3 regions of the Thermoanaerobacter kivui genome follow, and region 3 is predicted to be linked to each of the others. Evidence: riboswitches for the same ligand, from Rfam matches in the RefSeq annotation. Region 3 holds a riboswitch; each other region holds the start of a gene.
What was found. Region 3 has a riboswitch for cobalamin ahead of TKV_RS08075 (stalk domain-containing protein). Riboswitches for the same ligand answer to the same signal wherever they lie in the genome.
Positions count from the first base shown of each region.

Region 1: linked by a shared signal. The riboswitch ahead of TKV_RS01665 (energy-coupling factor ABC transporter permease) and the one ahead of TKV_RS08075 (stalk domain-containing protein) in region 3 are both predicted to bind cobalamin.
Region 2: linked by a shared signal. The riboswitch ahead of TKV_RS01525 (ABC transporter substrate-binding protein) and the one ahead of TKV_RS08075 (stalk domain-containing protein) in region 3 are both predicted to bind cobalamin.

Region 1 covers NZ_CP009170.1:338,713-344,511, reverse strand. Annotated here, with positions in the region: gene TKV_RS01690 (NfeD family protein) at 1-454, shown strand, start outside; gene TKV_RS01685 (slipin family protein) at 447-1,220, shown strand; gene TKV_RS01680 (energy-coupling factor ABC transporter ATP-binding protein) at 1,534-2,364, opposite strand; gene cbiQ (cobalt ECF transporter T component CbiQ) at 2,515-3,135, opposite strand; gene TKV_RS01670 (energy-coupling factor ABC transporter substrate-binding protein) at 3,122-3,415, opposite strand; gene TKV_RS01665 (energy-coupling factor ABC transporter permease) at 3,412-4,155, opposite strand; cobalamin riboswitch at 4,280-4,529, opposite strand; gene hemL (glutamate-1-semialdehyde 2,1-aminomutase) at 4,573-5,799, opposite strand, start outside.
Region 2 covers NZ_CP009170.1:314,035-319,833, forward strand. Annotated here, with positions in the region: gene TKV_RS01515 (adenosylcobinamide amidohydrolase) at 1-970, shown strand, start outside; gene TKV_RS01520 (hypothetical protein) at 1,169-1,366, shown strand; cobalamin riboswitch at 1,468-1,665, shown strand; gene TKV_RS01525 (ABC transporter substrate-binding protein) at 1,779-2,732, shown strand; gene TKV_RS01530 (FecCD family ABC transporter permease) at 2,734-3,726, shown strand; gene TKV_RS01535 (ABC transporter ATP-binding protein) at 3,731-4,531, shown strand; gene TKV_RS01540 (cobyrinate a,c-diamide synthase) at 4,524-5,799, shown strand, end outside.
Region 3 covers NZ_CP009170.1:1,585,095-1,590,893, forward strand. Annotated here, with positions in the region: gene TKV_RS08075 (stalk domain-containing protein) at 189-1,604, opposite strand; cobalamin riboswitch at 2,043-2,293, opposite strand; gene TKV_RS08080 (nucleoside kinase) at 2,435-4,078, opposite strand; RNA gene ssrS (6S RNA) at 4,152-4,329, opposite strand; gene TKV_RS08085 (radical SAM protein) at 4,472-5,368, shown strand; gene TKV_RS08090 (RluA family pseudouridine synthase) at 5,360-5,799, opposite strand, start outside.

The DNA.
Region 1 (5,799 bases), 1.2 Mb from region 3:
AAGTGGAATGCTTCTTGTCATATTAGGGCTTGTGCTTTTGGCGTCTGAGGCCTTTGTGGTAAGCCATGGAATTTTAGCAGTGGGCGGTATAACTTCCTTTGTACTTGGCTCTTTAATGTTATTTAGTGGAAACCAAATGGGACTCACTATAAACAAAGGAGTAGTTTTCGCAACAGCCTTTTTCATGGCAGCTTTTGTTTCTTTCCTCTTAGCTGCTGTTATAAAAGCTCAAAAGAGAAAAGTAGTCACAGGAGTAGAAGGTCTAATTGGTGAAATAGGTATTGCAGTAAGTGATATTAATCCAAATGGCATAGTCTTGGTAGAAGGAGAAAGGTGGCAGGCAGAATCTAAAGAGTATATTGCAAAAGGCGAAAAGGTGGTCATTACAGCAGTAGAGGGTTTGACAGTTAAAGTTGAAAAAATAAAAGAGGGAGGCAGTAAAAAAAATGATTGAGAGTTTTGCATTTCTATTCACCTTATTAATAATCCTTATAAGTTTAATTTCCGCATCCATTAGAATAGTACAGGAATACGAAAGGGGCGTAATTTTTCGTCTCGGGCGCTACGTAGGTGTAAGAGGACCAGGAATATTTTTCTTGATTCCTATAATAGAGAGAATGCAAAAAGTAGATTTGAGAGTCATAACAATGGAAGTACCAACACAAGAGGCAATTACAAGAGACAACGTTACTGTTAAAGTAAATGCAGTAGTATACTTCAGAGTAATAGACCCTGCCAACGCTGTTATAAAAGTTTTAGACCACATAAGAGCAACATCTCAGCTGGCACAAACTACACTAAGAAGCGTTTTAGGTCAGTCTGACTTAGACGAATTATTATCTCACAGAGAAGAAATAAACAAGAGGCTTCGCGAGATTATAGATGAGGGAACAGAACCATGGGGAGTAAAAGTGAATCTTGTGGAAATAAGGGATGTAGAACTACCACAAAGCATGCAAAGGGCCATGGCAGCACAAGCAGAAGCAGAAAGGGAACGCCGTGCTAAAATTATAAATGCTGATGGAGAATATCAAGCAGCGGCAAAACTCGCTGAAGCTGCCCGCATCATAGCCTCACAACCCGTTTCTCTGCAACTTAGGTATCTTCAAACTTTAAGAGAAATAGCTAATGACAGGTCAAACATAGTAGTTTTCCCAATGTCTTTAGATATTTTTCAGCAATTTTTCCCTCAAGGACAAAAAGAAAGTAAAAATGAATAGTTTTAAGCTGCTGAGTTTTTAGCAGCTTAAAACTGTAAACAAACTATTTTGCAAGATTGGCATTTTGTGAAGTAATGCGACTCGCGACAAAGCAGTAACTAAACTTAGCAAGCTCGAAAGACGTAGGCGGGGCTGGAGCCACGGATGGCGGAAGCGGCCACCTGAGACAAGGATGTCGAATGTGGCCGGAACCCCGCCGGAGTCTGAGATCGAGCGTTAGTTTAGCCTGCTTTGTCGCTGGAGCAAACTTGCAAAATGCCAATCAAAATTATACTTTGTCAACAAATTCAAGCCGCTGAGTTTTCAGCAGCTTTTATTTTATACACTTCTTTAATTCCTCTATATTTTTTGGTATATTACTTCCATTTACAATTTCTTTTTCTTTTAAAATTTCATATATCTCTAAAAGCATAGGCTTTCTCAAATCACTCCAATCAAGTTCTTTTGCATTAGCAAAGACAACTGTGGGTTCGCCTTTTGCAACAACTTTTCCATTCTTCATGATATATATATAGTCAGCCCATGAATAAGCAAAGTCCACATCATGAGTTGATAAAATGAGTGTCTTTCCCTCGTCAACCAATTTGTCAAATAAACCCATAACCTCTTGAACATGCTTAGGGTCTAAATAAACTGTTGGCTCATCCAATATAATAACTTCAGGCTCCATAACTATAATATCAGCTATTGAGACGCTTTTTTTCTGCCCATAGCTTAAAAAATGGGTGGGCTTGTCTTTTAGATGGCTTATACTTGTTTCTTTCATGGCGTTTTCAACTTTCTCTTTTACTATATTTTCTGGATAACCTAAGTTCATGGGGCCAAAAGAAATTTCTTGGTATACGCTGGCAGAGAAAAGCTGTATGTCAGGATTTTGAAAAACAATACCAACATTCTTTCTAAGTTTTACAAGTTCGCTATGGCTGTAATTTATCTCTTCACCTTTGTATAATATTTTTCCTGATTTGGGTTTCAAAATCCCGTTGAAGTGCAAAAACAGCGTTGTCTTGCCTGCGCCGTTTGGACCCAAAACTGCAATCTTTTTGCCCTTCTCTATGGACATATTTACTCCGTCCAAAGCTTTTGTGCCATCGCTGTACTCAAAACTAACATCTATCGCTTCTAATATAAATTGCTCTTTCATAATTCACCTTCTTAAAAACATTGCTGCGCTTATTAAAATTAGTTCTATTAAAATAATAAATATTACATTTTTATAACAAAATTTATAATCTTTGCTAACAACTTTTAGCTCCCCATTATAACATCTTGCTTCTAAAGCTATGTATAAATCCTATGAATCTTTGTAAGACTTAATAAAAAGAGAAGATATCAAAAGTCCTAAAGACCTATAGCCATTCTTTAATGTGGCATATCCCAGTCTTGAATCCTGAGATATGTAGATATCATCGGCTGCTTGTATTAAAACAAATATAAATCGATAAATAAGCTGAAGCAGCTCCAAAAATAATGATGGAAATTTAAATTTCTTTAAGACATTTATGATGTCAACTACAGGAGTAGTAAGAGCAAGAAAATATAAGCAAGAGACCACTGCTAAAGCTCTGAAGAATAAAATAATAGCAGTGCTAACTCCTTTTGCGGTAATCCCTAAGGTTATTCCAAAAATATTAAAACTTACTAATGCAATACTTTTATCCTCTACAACATTTATTACAAGTGTCAATATGCTTATTATGAGAAAAGAATAAGGAATTAACATAAGTTTAATATACACTTTTGCTGGAATTTTCGCTTTAAATACAGTTACCACAAACATCAAAATAATTACTGCAATATTTGTATAGGCATCAAATTTAAAACATAAAATCATTGTCAAAAAGGCAAATAAAAGTTTTTCAACAGGATGTACATTGTACATCCTGTTTGTGTAAGAGTAACTATCTATTAGCATTTTTCCTCCCCTTCACAAGGCCTATGTAATATCCCAAAAAGCCTGCACCAATTGCAGCCTGTAAGGCAAACAAAAGGCTTTCAATTTCTCCGCTTGGTGGCTCCCAAATTGGTTCAAACCATGGCTTGTAATTTTTGTCTACCTGAGCAATAGCCTCTGTCGCCCTGTCATCTGCACCAGCAAATTCAGCGTTTTTAATAGTAACAAGAGGAAACACAATCAGCAAAATGACCAACAAGCCTAATATCAAATTTTTCATTAAAAACTTTTTATCCTTCATACTACCTTACCTTCTTTCTCTAAAACGTTAAGCTCAATGAGTTCCTCTTTGCTGTAGGAAGATAGCATATTGATTACAAGCACAGTTAAAAGTCCCTCACTTATTGCCAAAGGTACCTGTGTCACTGCAAATATCCCCATGAATTTTAAAAATGAGGCTGTAAAACCACCTACTTCAGCAGGAAAAGCAATAGCCAATTGGAAGGATGTCGTCACATATGTAAGCAAATCCCCAATTGAGGCAGCCAAAAATACTGCAAGCCAATTTGGCCCCCCTGCTTTTTTTATTCCTTTAAATATATAATAGGAAGCAATTGGCCCTACTATAGCCATGGAAAATGTATTAGCACCCAAAGTTGTTATGCCACCATGGGCCAAAAGCAGTGCCTGAAACAAAAGCACTATAAGGCCTAAAACGCTCATAGCAAAAGGCCCAAAAAGTATAGCTCCAAGCCCTACACCGGTTGGATGCGAACAACTTCCCGTAACTGATGGGATTTTCAAGGCTGAAAGCACAAAGGCAAAAGCACCTGCAAAACCCAAAAGCATTTTAAGCTTTGGATTTTCCTTTACCTTTTTGTTTATCGTTATAAGTCCCACAACCACAAAAGGCAAAGAAGCTGCATCCCATATTATGCACCACTTAAGAGGAAGAAACCCTTCCATTATGTGCATAGAATAGGCAATTTGCGGCGCTATTAAAAGCAATGCAAATGCTGTTAACAACATCCATTTTTTCACACCAAACACCTCTTTTTTATAAAATTTAAGTAAAAATAAAACCTCTTAACTTACCAACGGCGTTAAGAGGTTAAAAAACACATATGTATCCCTTTCTAACACCCCCTCTATCGACCGTAGAGTAAGTGTAACACAAATACAGGCAGGTCTCCTGACTTAGGTTCATCGCTCTTTACGCCTTCCCACCCGTCACTCAGCGGAGCACGAATTTAACAATTATATTTCGTATAAAAACATGCTCCGCTGAGTGACGGGCAGTGGCATAATGTAAAGAGCTCACCATCACAGTGGCGGGACCGTGCAGGACTTTCACCTGCTTCCCTTTTAACCCAATTTTGATTTCAAAATTGGGCACCTGTATTTGCATGTTATTCAATTCTTCCTTTAAATAAAGCATATCATTTTATAAATAGTTTGTCAATGAATAGAAATGTCCCTGTATTGCTTACTTATAATTTTTGCAGCTTCAAAACTGGCCTCAATTGTTTTTTCAATATCCTCCTCTGTGTGAGCTATTGATAAAAAGAAGGTCTCAAATTGAGAAGGCGGCAAGTACACACCCCTTTTTAGCATTTCTCTAAAATATGCAGCATACAAAGCAGTGTTTGATTTTAAAGCAGAGTCATAGTCTTTTACTTCATCTTTCGTAAAAAACATACACATCATGCTGCCTACTCTATTTATTGTAACATCAATTCCATTTTGAACCATGCTCTCTTTTAACCCATTACATAGTTTTTCTGCTTTTTTATCTAATTCTTCATAAAGGGCAGGGTCCTCAGATAAAATTTTTAGAGTCTCAAACCCTGCTGCCATTGCAAGAGGATTTCCAGACAAAGTCCCTGCTTGGTACACAGGCCCATCAGGAGAAACCAACCTCATTATCTCCTCTCTTCCTCCATAGGCACCAACAGGAAGCCCACCTCCAATGATTTTCCCAAGTGTAGTAATGTCAGGTATAACACTGTAAAGTCCTTGTGCCCCTGAATAAGATACTCTAAAGCCTGTCATCACTTCATCAAAAATTAAAAGTGCTCCATACTTTGTAGTAATCTCTCTTAATCCTTTTAAAAATTTCTCCTCAGGTAAAACAGTACCCATATTTCCGGCAACAGGCTCTACAATTACAGCAGCGATATTTTCACCATATATTTTGAAAATATCTTCTACCATTTTGATGTCATTATATCTCGCTATAATTGTATCCTTTGCTACCTCTTTTGTCACACCTTTTGAATCAGGCATTCCGAAAGTAAGTGCACCTGACCCTGCTTTTATAAGCAGGCTGTCAGAATGTCCGTGATAACATCCTTCAAATTTTACAATGATGTCTCTTTCCGTATATCCTCTTGCCAATCTTATAGCACTCATAGTGGCTTCTGTTCCTGAATTTACCATTCTGACAACTTTTACAGATGGAACAGCCTCAATTACTTTTTCCGCCATCTTAACTTCTAACTCTGTGCAGGCTCCAAAACTGGTTCCCAGTTCTGCCTGTTTCTTAATAGCTTCTACTACTTGTGGATGAGCATGTCCCAGTATCAGTGGTCCCCATGAAAGGACGTAGTCTATGTATTCATTGCCATCCTCATCCCAAATATGACTTCCTTGCCCCTTTTTTATAAAAACGGGAGTAGTTCCTAC
Region 2 (5,799 bases), 1.1 Mb from region 3:
CACTGCCTGTAAGGAAAAGACGCCTGCTCCCAAGGAAAGCGGCTGTAAGATGAGAGCACCCACTTATGAAGAGCACTTGGCAATTATCGCAAAAGAGCTAGGATTGGATGCTAGTTACACAACAGGACTCAGCACAGCAGCTTTTGCGGAGAATGCGGCTATTGTGGAAGAAAAGCATAAAAGCCTTACAGTTACTGCAATAGTGACAGGAGGAGTTGAGGTAAATGGGGGAAGGGTGGGAGACCCTGCCTCTTTTGATGAAATGGACAAAAAGGTACCTGTACGCGAGGGTACAATTAATATAATTTTATTAATAGATGCCAATTTGCCACCTGGGACTCTTACAAGAGCTTTAGTCACTTGTACAGAAGCTAAGACAGCGGCTCTTCAGGAACTTATGGCACAGAGCAATTATTCCAGTGGACTGGCTACAGGTTCTGGCACTGATGGGACAATTGTCGTGTCGAATATGGAGTCTGATATTCACTTGACCTGGGCGGGTAAGCATTCTAAGTTGGGTGAGTTGATAGGAAGGGTAGTGATAAAAGCTGTCAAGGAAGCTCTTTACAAGCAAACAGGATTAAGTCCTCAAATGCAACACAGCCTTTTGAGAAGGATTAAGAGGTATAAAGTTACAGAAGAGACTATGTGGAATAGGTATAGAGTATTATTTGGAGATGACGGTTACAAAAAATTTGATTTTATGCATAATCTGCATTTATTGGATAGGCAAGAGGATTTGGTTACTTTGACTTCTTTGTACGTTCATTTGCTGGACCAGCTTCAATGGGGTTTGCTTAACAAAAGAGAGGTGAAAAAGGCTTCTGAATTTATCTTAAAGGAAATAGCTGAGGATGTGGTATTGGAAAAAGCTGACCCTTCGAAATCCGATGAAGATTTTATAAAAGATTTGCTGGAACTTTATGAAGAAACGTTAATCTCTCGCATAAGGAGGGAGTCGGGTGTTTAAGTTGTTGTTGATATTTGATCACGGTATGGAGTCTTCTTAGGTGCTCATTATTTCAAAAGCTTTAACGAAATTTTAGATAAAATCAGAGGGCATAAAAAGTTTTTCTTTGATTCGGGCATTGAAGACGAGGTTTTATCATTAAGGGATAAGATGGGATTGACCCAACAGGAGTACTATACCATTTACAGGTACTATAAAATGAGGTCAAAGGAAAACACAAAAAATTTAGTACTGTGGATGGCTCACCATTTTAAGGGTCTAGACCTTCAATATGAAGAAGCTATAAAACCTAAGTGGGAAGGGATTTACCATCCTTTGAGAAATATTCATGACGAACAAGGTTACATAGAAGAAATTTTACAGCAAGGTAAAATAGTAGTAGGTGTGCCTACCTAAATTATTTTTGAGAAGGGAATAAAAGGCATCTGCCTTTTCGAAGGTATCTTCAAAGACTATTGACTTAAATAATGAGTAGAGGTAAAATAAAGGTGTACAAGTGAAGACAGAAATCTTATGGTCCAAAAGGTTAAAAGGGAAAGCGGTGAAAATCCGCTGCAGCCCCCGCTACTGTGAGCGAGGATGAAGCCCTAATATGCCACTGTCCGGCATTTGGCGTTGGTGTTGGGTGTTGGATGGGAAGGCAGGGCGGAAGATGAATCGCGAGCCAGGAGACCTGCCATAAGATTTAAGAAGTTCGCCTTCGGAGGGAAGGGGAAGTGGTATTTTTTTGCTTAATTTTGCGAAAAAGGTCTACCTCCGCGGGTAGGCCTTTTTTGATACTTAAAAAATTTTAATGAGGAGGGTACCTATGAGAAAATTTAAAGGTTTACTTGCTTTATTGTTAGTATTTGTTTTAGCTTTTTCCCTTACAGCATGTTCAACAAACACTGCTACCAAACCAGAAAACACTTCTCAAACAGCAACTGAAACTGTTAAAAGTCAATTCCCTTTAAAGATTACTGATTTTTTGGGAAGAGAGGTAACTATTGAGAAAGAACCCCAAAGGATAGTTTCTCTTGCGCCTTCTATAACAGAGCTTATATATGCTTTAGGAGCAGGAAATAAAGTTGTGGGTGTTACAGACTTTGATAATTATCCACCTGAGGTTAAAGATGTGCCAAAAGTGGGAGGTTTTAAAGGACCAAATATAGAAGCGATTACTGCTCAGAAGCCTGATATAATATTTGCTTCCACTCTTTCAGGTAAAGAGCAAATGGAATCTTTAGAAAAGATGGGTATACCTGTTGTAATGCTGGAAGCTAAAAACATTGACCAGATATACCAGTCTATAAAATTGATAGGCCAAATAACAGGGACAGAGAAAAAAGGCGAAGAATTAATTAAAGAAATGCAAGACAAAATAAAAGAAATAAATGACAAAGTCAAAGACCTTCCGAAAGTCAGCGTATTTTATCTGGTCTCTCTTGACGGAAACTGGACAGCAGGTAAAGGCACATTTATTGATGAGCTTATAAACCTTGCAGGTGGGGAAAATGTTGCAGATGATGTAAACGGTTGGGCTCAGTACAGTGTGGAAGAATTAGTCAAGAAAAATCCTGATGTGATAATAGCCTCTTCAATGGGAGGTAAAGTAAATATAGAAGATATCAAAAAGATGGCAGGATACAAAGACACAAATGCTGTTAAAAACGGTAAGGTATTTGTGGTAAGCAATGATGACATAATATCAAGAGCTTCTAATAGAATTGTTTTAGGACTTGAAGAAATTGTAAAATTCTTACATCCGGAGGCATTTAAGTAAAGTGAAACTGAAAAGAGGTATATATTTTGTTACAGCTTTTTTGCTGCTTGTTTTCACAATGATTTTATCTATTTCTGCAGGGGTGGTAAAAATACCCCTGCAGGAAATTTTAAATATTTTTTTAGGCGGGGGAAATGAAACCTCTAGGACAATAATTCTTAATTTAAGACTTCCAAGAGCTATTGAATCTGCGATTGTAGGTATGGGACTTTCTGTTGTTGGAACATTTTTTCAAGGGCTTTTGAGAAATCCAATGGCAGACCCTTATGTTTTGGGGATATCTTCAGGAGCAGCTTTTGGCGCTACTATTGCGATAATATTAGGGCTTGGAATATTTGGACTGAGTTTTATGGCATTTGTTACTTCTTTAATGACTGTGTTTTTTGTGTACACTATCTCTAGAACTGGCACAAGAGTATCCATGACCACAATGTTGCTTGCGGGAATAGCCATAAGCGCTTTTATGTCTGCAATTATTTCTCTTATGATGCTTTTAAACCATGATGAGTTTTCGCGAATTGTTTTTTGGACTATGGGAGGATTTAGCCTCATAAATTGGAATCATGTGGCTTATTCTACTCCTGTTATATTGATTGGTTCTTTTGTTATGTATGTATTTTCAAGGGATGTAAATGCGATATTGACAGGAGAAGAGGTTGCAGAACATTTAGGTGTCAACACAGAATTGGTCAAAAAAATAATTCTTGTGACAGGGTCATTGGTTACTGCAACAGCGGTATCAGTCGGTGGAATTATAGGTTTTGTTGGTCTTATTGTGCCCCATATATCAAGGCTTATTGTAGGACCTGACAATAGAATTCTTGTACCTTTTAGTGCTATATCAGGAGCGATATTTTTAACTTTTGCAGACCTATTAGCACGAGTTATTTTAAAACCAATGGAAATTCCAATTGGGATAATTACTGCGGCATTTGGAGGACCATTCTTTTTGTATCTGTTAATAAAGAGCAAACAAAAAAGTGAAGGAATGTGATGATATGGCTATTTTACAGGTAGATAAATTACATTTTTCTTATGGGGAAAGGGAAGTTTTAAGAGGGATAGATTTCACCATAAATAAAAGCATAGTGATAGGGATAATTGGTGCAAATGGAAGTGGCAAGACTACACTTTTAAAGAATATATCAGGGTATTTGACGCCAACCTATGGTAATGTCTTTGTGTTAGGGAAAAATATAAAAGACTTTACTATAAAAGAAAAGGCAAAATATATAGGTTATGTGCCTCAAGATATAGTTTACGACTTTGAATTTAGCTGTTATGACGTAGTAATGATGGGAAGAATTCCTTATCTTAAAAGGTTTCAGTCGGAGAAAAAAGAGGACAGAGATATTGTAAGAGAGTGCATGGAAATTACAAATACATGGCAGTTTAAAGACAAAAGCATAAAAGAGTTAAGCGGCGGTGAGAGGCAAAGAGTGTATATAGCGAGGGCATTAGCACAAAAAGCTCGAATTTTACTCATGGATGAGCCAGTTTCTCACCTTGATATAAAATACCAAGTTGAAATACTATCTCTTGTAAAAGATTTATCTTTAAAAGGAATACTTGTAATTGTTGTGCTTCACGATATTAACCTTGCTTCACAGTTTTGTGATGAGATTTTCATTATGAAAGAAGGCAAAATAATAGCATCTGGATCTCCCAGAAATGTTTTAACATTGAACAACATAAAGTCTGCCTTTTCAATAGAGGTGGAAGTATTTGAAAATCCCATCACCCATATTCCTTACGTCATTCCCTCATTAAATGGAAAGGAGCAACTCAAAGTTGTGTAAAGCTGTGATGATTGCAGGCACCCATTCAGGGGTAGGTAAAACTACTGTAAGCCTTGGTCTTATGGGAGTGCTATCAAAAAGATATAAAGTTCAGCCTTTTAAAGTAGGTCCAGATTATATAGATGCTGCGTATCACCGATATGTCACAGGGAATTTTTCCTGCAATCTGGATTTGTACATGTTGGGTGAACAAAACCTTAAATCGCTTTTTTACAAAAATGCCTGTAATGCTGATATTTCTGTAATTGAAGGCGTTATGGGGATGTACGATGGAGTTGATACTACAAAAAAGGGAAGCAGTGCTGATATTGCAAAGATTTTAGATATTCCTGTAATTTTAGTTGTGGATGCCTCTTCTATGGCGACAAGTGTATCAGCCTTAATAATGGGATATATGCACTACGACAGGGAAGTAAAAATTGCGGGGGTAATATTAAATAAAGTTGGAAGCGAAAAGCACTATACCCTTTTGAAAGAATGCATAAAAAGAGATTTGGGTATCGAGGTTTTTGGTTATCTTCCAAAGGATGCAAAATTAGATTTGCCAGAAAGGCACTTAGGCCTTGTACCGATATATGAGATGCCAGAAATTAAACACAAGTTTGATGCTCTATGTGATCATATTGAAAAATACATTGATATAGAAAAGATTCTCAATGTTGATGCGATTGAGTGTTCAAATACTTTTAGAGACACAACTGGGAAGCACCATGATTTAAAAAGGGTAATAATAGGGTATGCGTTTGATGAGGCTTTTAACTTTTATTACAGAGAGGGATTACAAGTTTTTGAAGAAATGGGTGCAGAGCTTGTACCCTTTAGTCCTCTTACGGATTATAAGCTGCCAGACGGAATATCGGGTTTATACATAGGAGGAGGGTTTCCAGAGGTTTTTGCAGAAAAACTAAGTAAAAACGAAAAAATGTTAAAGTCGGTTAAAGATGTAATAGATGCTGGTATGCCTGTATATGCAGAGTGTGGCGGCTTTATGTATCTCACAAAAAGCATAACAGATTTAGAGGGAAATACGTTTAACATGGCAGGTGTTTACGATTTTGAAACTGTTATGACAAAAAGGCTTCAGAGATTTGGCTATGTTGAGGCAGAAGTTATTGAAGATAACATCCTTTTTAGAAAAGGAGACAAAATAAAAGGACATGAGTTTCACCACTCAATAATAAAAGGTTTTTCACAGAAAGCCTCATACGTTGTGCATAAACCGGGAAAAGAAGAGGCTTGGGAATGTGGATTTATGCATAAAAATTGCC
Region 3 (5,799 bases):
CGGCTTTTACTTGAGGCAAATGACAGCCTGAACTATATTCATCGGGTGTAGGAAAATTACCTCCTGCACCCGATGCCACTTGCAACCCAAAACAGCTAAAAATCCATGTTATCAAACACAATAGTAGTAATTTTAATAAACCCTTTCGATATTTAGGCACGAGATACTTTCATCTCAGCGTTGCAGTTTTATGGCTCTGGATAAGCCCATATACCTTTCATAGGTATCCCCAGCCATTTTTCAAAATACTCCTTTAAAACCTGATTGGGGTTGACATCTTTAAAGCGCTCAGGATAAAACCATTTAGCAAGATATAACGTCCCAAGATATGTTTTATCTCCTCCAAGTAAGTGCTTCTCAATAATATAAACCTGCTTATTTTTACCAGCATTGGTTTTACTTATAACAGGATTAGTTATGGCACTATCTCTTAATTTTACAACATTCGTATTGTCTTTTACAGTATATCCAAGCACATCTTTTTCATAAGCACTTAGAACTATTTTATCAGGATTTTTTTCTAAAACCCATTCTGGGTTTACTTTAGGATAATCCTTCATATCGCGAGCAACATTGATTCCACCAGCTGCTTCTAATCCTTGATGAACAGAAGTATTTTGACCATATATTGTCCATGTGGTTGCCGTCAGGGAATTATTACCCATTCCAATGTCCATTCCAAACACCTTAAACTTATCTTCTGCATTTAAACTCTTTATTCTGTCAGCTACAATGGCTGTTGCATTTGCCTTCCATTGCATAAACTCATCAGCTGTCTTTACCCTTCCAAATATTTTAGCCAATGTTTTAAGGTCATTATTATATGTTTCTGGTTTAAAAAAGTCAAGCCTTATAACCTTTATACCTGCAGGCTCCAACTTCTCTTCCAATGTTTTATCAGGATACTTACCGTAAGCAATTACTGCCTGTGGTTTTAGCTCCATAATCTTTTCTAAACTGGGCTTAAAAGCACCTCCAACACTTGGTTTGTTATCTAAGCCAAGATAAGGAGAATATGATGATGTAGAATCACTTACACCTATGATAAAATCATCTGGAATCTGCAAAATACGAAGAGCCTCTGCTGCATTGGCATTAAGAATGACTAACCTGTTCAATCCAGCAGGTACTGTTACGTCATTCCCCGTGGAATCCTTGATTTTTATATTCCAAACTACTACTGCCCTAGATGTTTCTTTATCCCACTTTACATCAGCACCAAAAGCTTCCGCTATAAATCTTAAAGGAACTATTGTCCTGCCTGATAAAACTATAGGTGCAACATCAAGAGTTTTGTTTTTTCCGTTTACAACAGCTTCCTTTTTACCAATGGTTAATTTTACACTGACATCCTCACCCTGTATTGTCACAGCCTGTGTAGCATCATCCCATTTTACATCTGCACCGAGGTTTTCAGAAAAGAGCCTTACAGGCACCATCGTTCGTCCATTTTCTATAAAGGGTAAAACATCTCCTGTATTTATCTTTACACCATTTAAATAAACCTGTGTTTCCTGAGCCTTAACCGGATTGGCAAGTCCAAAAGCAGGCAACAAAGACATCAGTAAAACAAAAATCATCAAAAAGCAAATCTTCTTTTTCATTATAAAAACCCTCCCTTAAAATTTTTAATTTTAGGTTATTGCAAAAGCCCAAAAACCTCGCAAATTAAGGAGTTCTGCTATATATTTTTAAAGGAATTCCTTCACTTTTGTCGAATTCTTATATCGATTAAACTCAAAAACAAAATGGAGGAAATCCTATGAAAAGCAAAACTAAATAACTATCACTTTCAGATATAATGTCCAATCTTTTTTTGAAGAAAATAAGCCTATTCAACTGCTTGTTTATATCCTTTGTCAATTTTGCTATCTCAGGCTCCAATAACGGTGCTTTTTTACCCCAATATTTGTTTCATTTTGCAATTAGCTAATATAAAAAATTTAAGCAAAAATAAAACCTCTTAACTTACCAACGGTGTTAAGAGGTTAAAAAACACATATGTATCCCTTTCTAACACCCCCTCTATCGACCGTAGAGTAAGTGTAACACAAATACAGGCAGGTCTCCTGACTTAGGTTCATCGCTCTTTACGCCTTCCCATCCGTCACTCAGCGGAGCATGTTTTTATACGAAATATAATTTGTTAAATTCGTGCTCCGCTAAGTGACGGACAGTGGCATAATGTAAAGAGCTCACCATCACAGTGGCGGGACCGTGCAGGACTTTCACCTGCTTCCCTTTTAACCCAATTTTGAAGCCAAAATTGGGCACCTGTATTCGTTTGTTATTAAATTTTATTCTAAATAAAACATACCATTTTGCAAATATGTTGTCAATAATACTATTTTACAAATGTTATTATTCTGTGATATTGTCAATATTAAAAGTATTCTGCAATAAGTCAGTTGAGAAGGAAAGAATTTAATATGACTCACACATCAAGACAACTGCCGCCTATAAATTCTTTTATAATAGAATTAGGAGGTATTGCTAACTCGTCTTCTAATGGGAGGAAATAGCTTAAAAATTCCAATATTTCTTTAGCGATAGAATAAGCAGGATCGTTTCGGGAAACTTTCTTAAGTAACGGCTCCGCATATTTTTTTAACACAGGCAGCTCATAAGGGAGGAAAGAATTAAACATAACATCCGCCTGCTCTTGATATGGGAAAATCCATTTCTCTTCCCCTCTTCTTACTAAAGGCCACATATTTATTGTTTCTGCCGCATCACTGGAACGGAATTTGCTATCTCTTACCATACGTCGTATTAACCTTGTCTGAGTAGTAGATATCCTGTTGTGCTCATCAAGGTTTAATTGTGTAATAGCACTCACATATATTTTGTATTTATTATCCTTAGGTATTTGCAATGTCAGTTTTTCATTAAGCCCATGTATGCCTTCCAACAAAATAATTTGGTTTTTCTCTAACTTTACTCTTCTACCCTTTGGTTCTCTTTCACCTGTTTTAAAATTAAAAATCGGGATTTCAACTTCTTCTCCTTGGATAAGTTTTATAAGGTGTTCATTAAAAAGAGCAAGGTCTAAAGCGTCAATTGATTCAAAGTCGTAATTTCCAAACTCATCTTTTGGAGTAAGTTCTCGCGGTACAAAATAATTGTCTAATGATATCGGAAAAGGCCTCAGCCCGTTTACCCTCAGCTGAACACTAAGTCTGTGAATAAAAGAAGTTTTTCCTGAAGAAGATGGACCGGCGATAAGCACGACTTTTATCATTTTGTTTGAAGTTATATAATCTGCAATTTTGGATATTTTCTTCTCATGAAATGCCTCAGAAACCAATATTAAATCTCTACCTTTTCCTTGTTTTATCATGTCGTTCAAAGAAGAAACATAACTTATGTTTAAAATACTTGCCCAATCTTCTGTTTCTTTAAAAATCGAAGCGAGTTTTGGAACATCAACAAATACAGGTAAAGAACGAGGATTATATACATCTGGAGCAATTAAAATAACACCCGGAAAATAAAATCGTATATCAAATATTTTTAGATAACCTGTAGAGGGCACGCAAGAACTATAGAAAAAGTCTACAGTTCCATCACAATAATAAACAGGTATTTTTTCTTTGTCAATATCTTTAAACAGTTTAACTTTTTCTGTCAATCCCTCTTTTTCAAATAGATTTATAGCCTCTTCTCTGGGTAACATTTTTCTCTCTATTTTGAGATCTTTTTCTATTATTTCTTCCATCCGTTTTTTGATCATAGAAACAATTCTATTGTTTATGGAATAACCATGTATCTCGCAGTATAAACCTTTCCCCAGCGAATGTTCTATGGTAACAGTAGCACCAGGAAGTAACTCTTTTACAGCTTTAATAAAAACAAAAGTCAAACTCCTTCTGTATATCCTTGTACCTTCCTCTACTGTGGTATCTACAAAATCTACTGTGCAATCTCTTGAAATTATATGATTTAAGTCAACTAACTCATTATCCACTTTTGCAGCAACTATTATTCCATTATAGATACTTTCGAAATCTTTAGCAATATCCTCCAGTTTTGTACCTTCAGGGTATTCATAGATATTACCTGTAATGACAATTTTCATAAATATCACCCCAATAAGATTATACACCAATACAAGAAAAAATTAAAAGCTCCTGCCAATGCAGGAGCTACAAACTTATCCCATGAAGCCGTAAGGCTATGTTTTCATACCCGCTCTCGCAGGTGGGTATCCTGTCACCTGCTTCCGAAGTCCTGTCTAAGCAGGCATTTCTTCCACAGATGAACCCGGATTCCCGTATAAGTTGCGTTGGTTGAAAACAAATTAGCCTAATACAAACTTCCCAGGATTTCATTTAGTATTTCGTTTTCAATCATAGTTTATAATAAATATACTTTAATTTCAAGGGTAAAAATATGGGAAACAGAAAAAACATTAATCCTTCTGGTAAATGCAAATATTGTGATATAATCATATCGATTGGAGGAAGTTTTTATGGAACATGCAGTTAAATGCAATATATGTCCAAGAAATTGCAATGTAGACAGGTCAAAATCAAAGGGATTTTGCAACATGTCATGGCAAGTAAAAGTAGCAAAAGCATATTTACATCACTGGGAAGAGCCTTTTATAAGTGGGACAAGAGGTTCTGGAACAGTGTTTTTCACTGGTTGCAACCTAAAATGCGTATTTTGTCAAAATTATGAAATAAGTCAATACGATTTTGGAAAACCCTTAACCATTGAAGAATTAGCACAAGTCTTTTTAAAGCTACAAAAGCAAGGTGCTCATAACATAAACCTTGTTACTCCCACTATTCACGCATTTCAAATAAAAGAAGCAATTTTATTAGCAAAAAAAGAAGGTCTTAAGATACCTATAGTGTATAACACAAACGCTTATGAAAATGTGGAGACATTGAAGGCATTAGAAGGATTGATTGACATATACTTACCAGACCTTAAGTATTATGACGACCATCTCGCTAAAAAATACTCCAAAGCTCCTCATTATTTTGAATACGCTACAAAAGCTATATTAGAGATGTATAGGCAGGTAGGGATGCCGAAATTTGATAAAAAGGGGATACTAAAAAAAGGACTTGTAATAAGGCATCTCATCCTTCCGGGATGTGTAGAAGATACTAAAAAAAATCTTTTATGGATTAAAAATAATCTCCCAAAAAAAATTTACGTAAGCTTAATGAGCCAATATACTCCCTATTACAAAGCTGAAAATTATCCAGAGATAAACAGAAAAATTACTCCAAAAGAGTACAAAGAAGCTATAAAATTTTTTTTTGACATAGGCCTTGAAAACGGGTTAATCCAAGAAATTGAAAGCGCCAGCGAAGATTATATCCCCGATTTTGACTTGGAAGGATTACAGTAAATTTAGCAAACTTTTTATGTCTTCCGGTAAAGGAGAGTATACAGAAACACTTCTTTCAAGTACTGGGTGCACAAAAGAAACTCTGTAAGCGTGTAATGCTTGCCTTTTTATGTAGTTATCATTAGAGCCGTACAAAGTATCCCCTACAATTGGATGTCCAATATGGCTTAAGTGCACCCTTATTTGATGTGTTCTTCCTGTCTGTATGTTTAGTCTGAGGAGAGAAAATTTTTCACTACTTTTTATGACTTTGTAATTAGTTATTGCTTCATCCCCCAGCTCTGACACCATTCTTTCAATACCATTGTCTGGCTTTCTCGCTATAGGAAGGTCAATTGTGCCTTGCCCTTCCATTTTACCTTCTACAACTGCAAAATAAAGTTTAGTCATGGGTTTTACAATCTGCATGTAATACTGCATAAAAGGGCGTT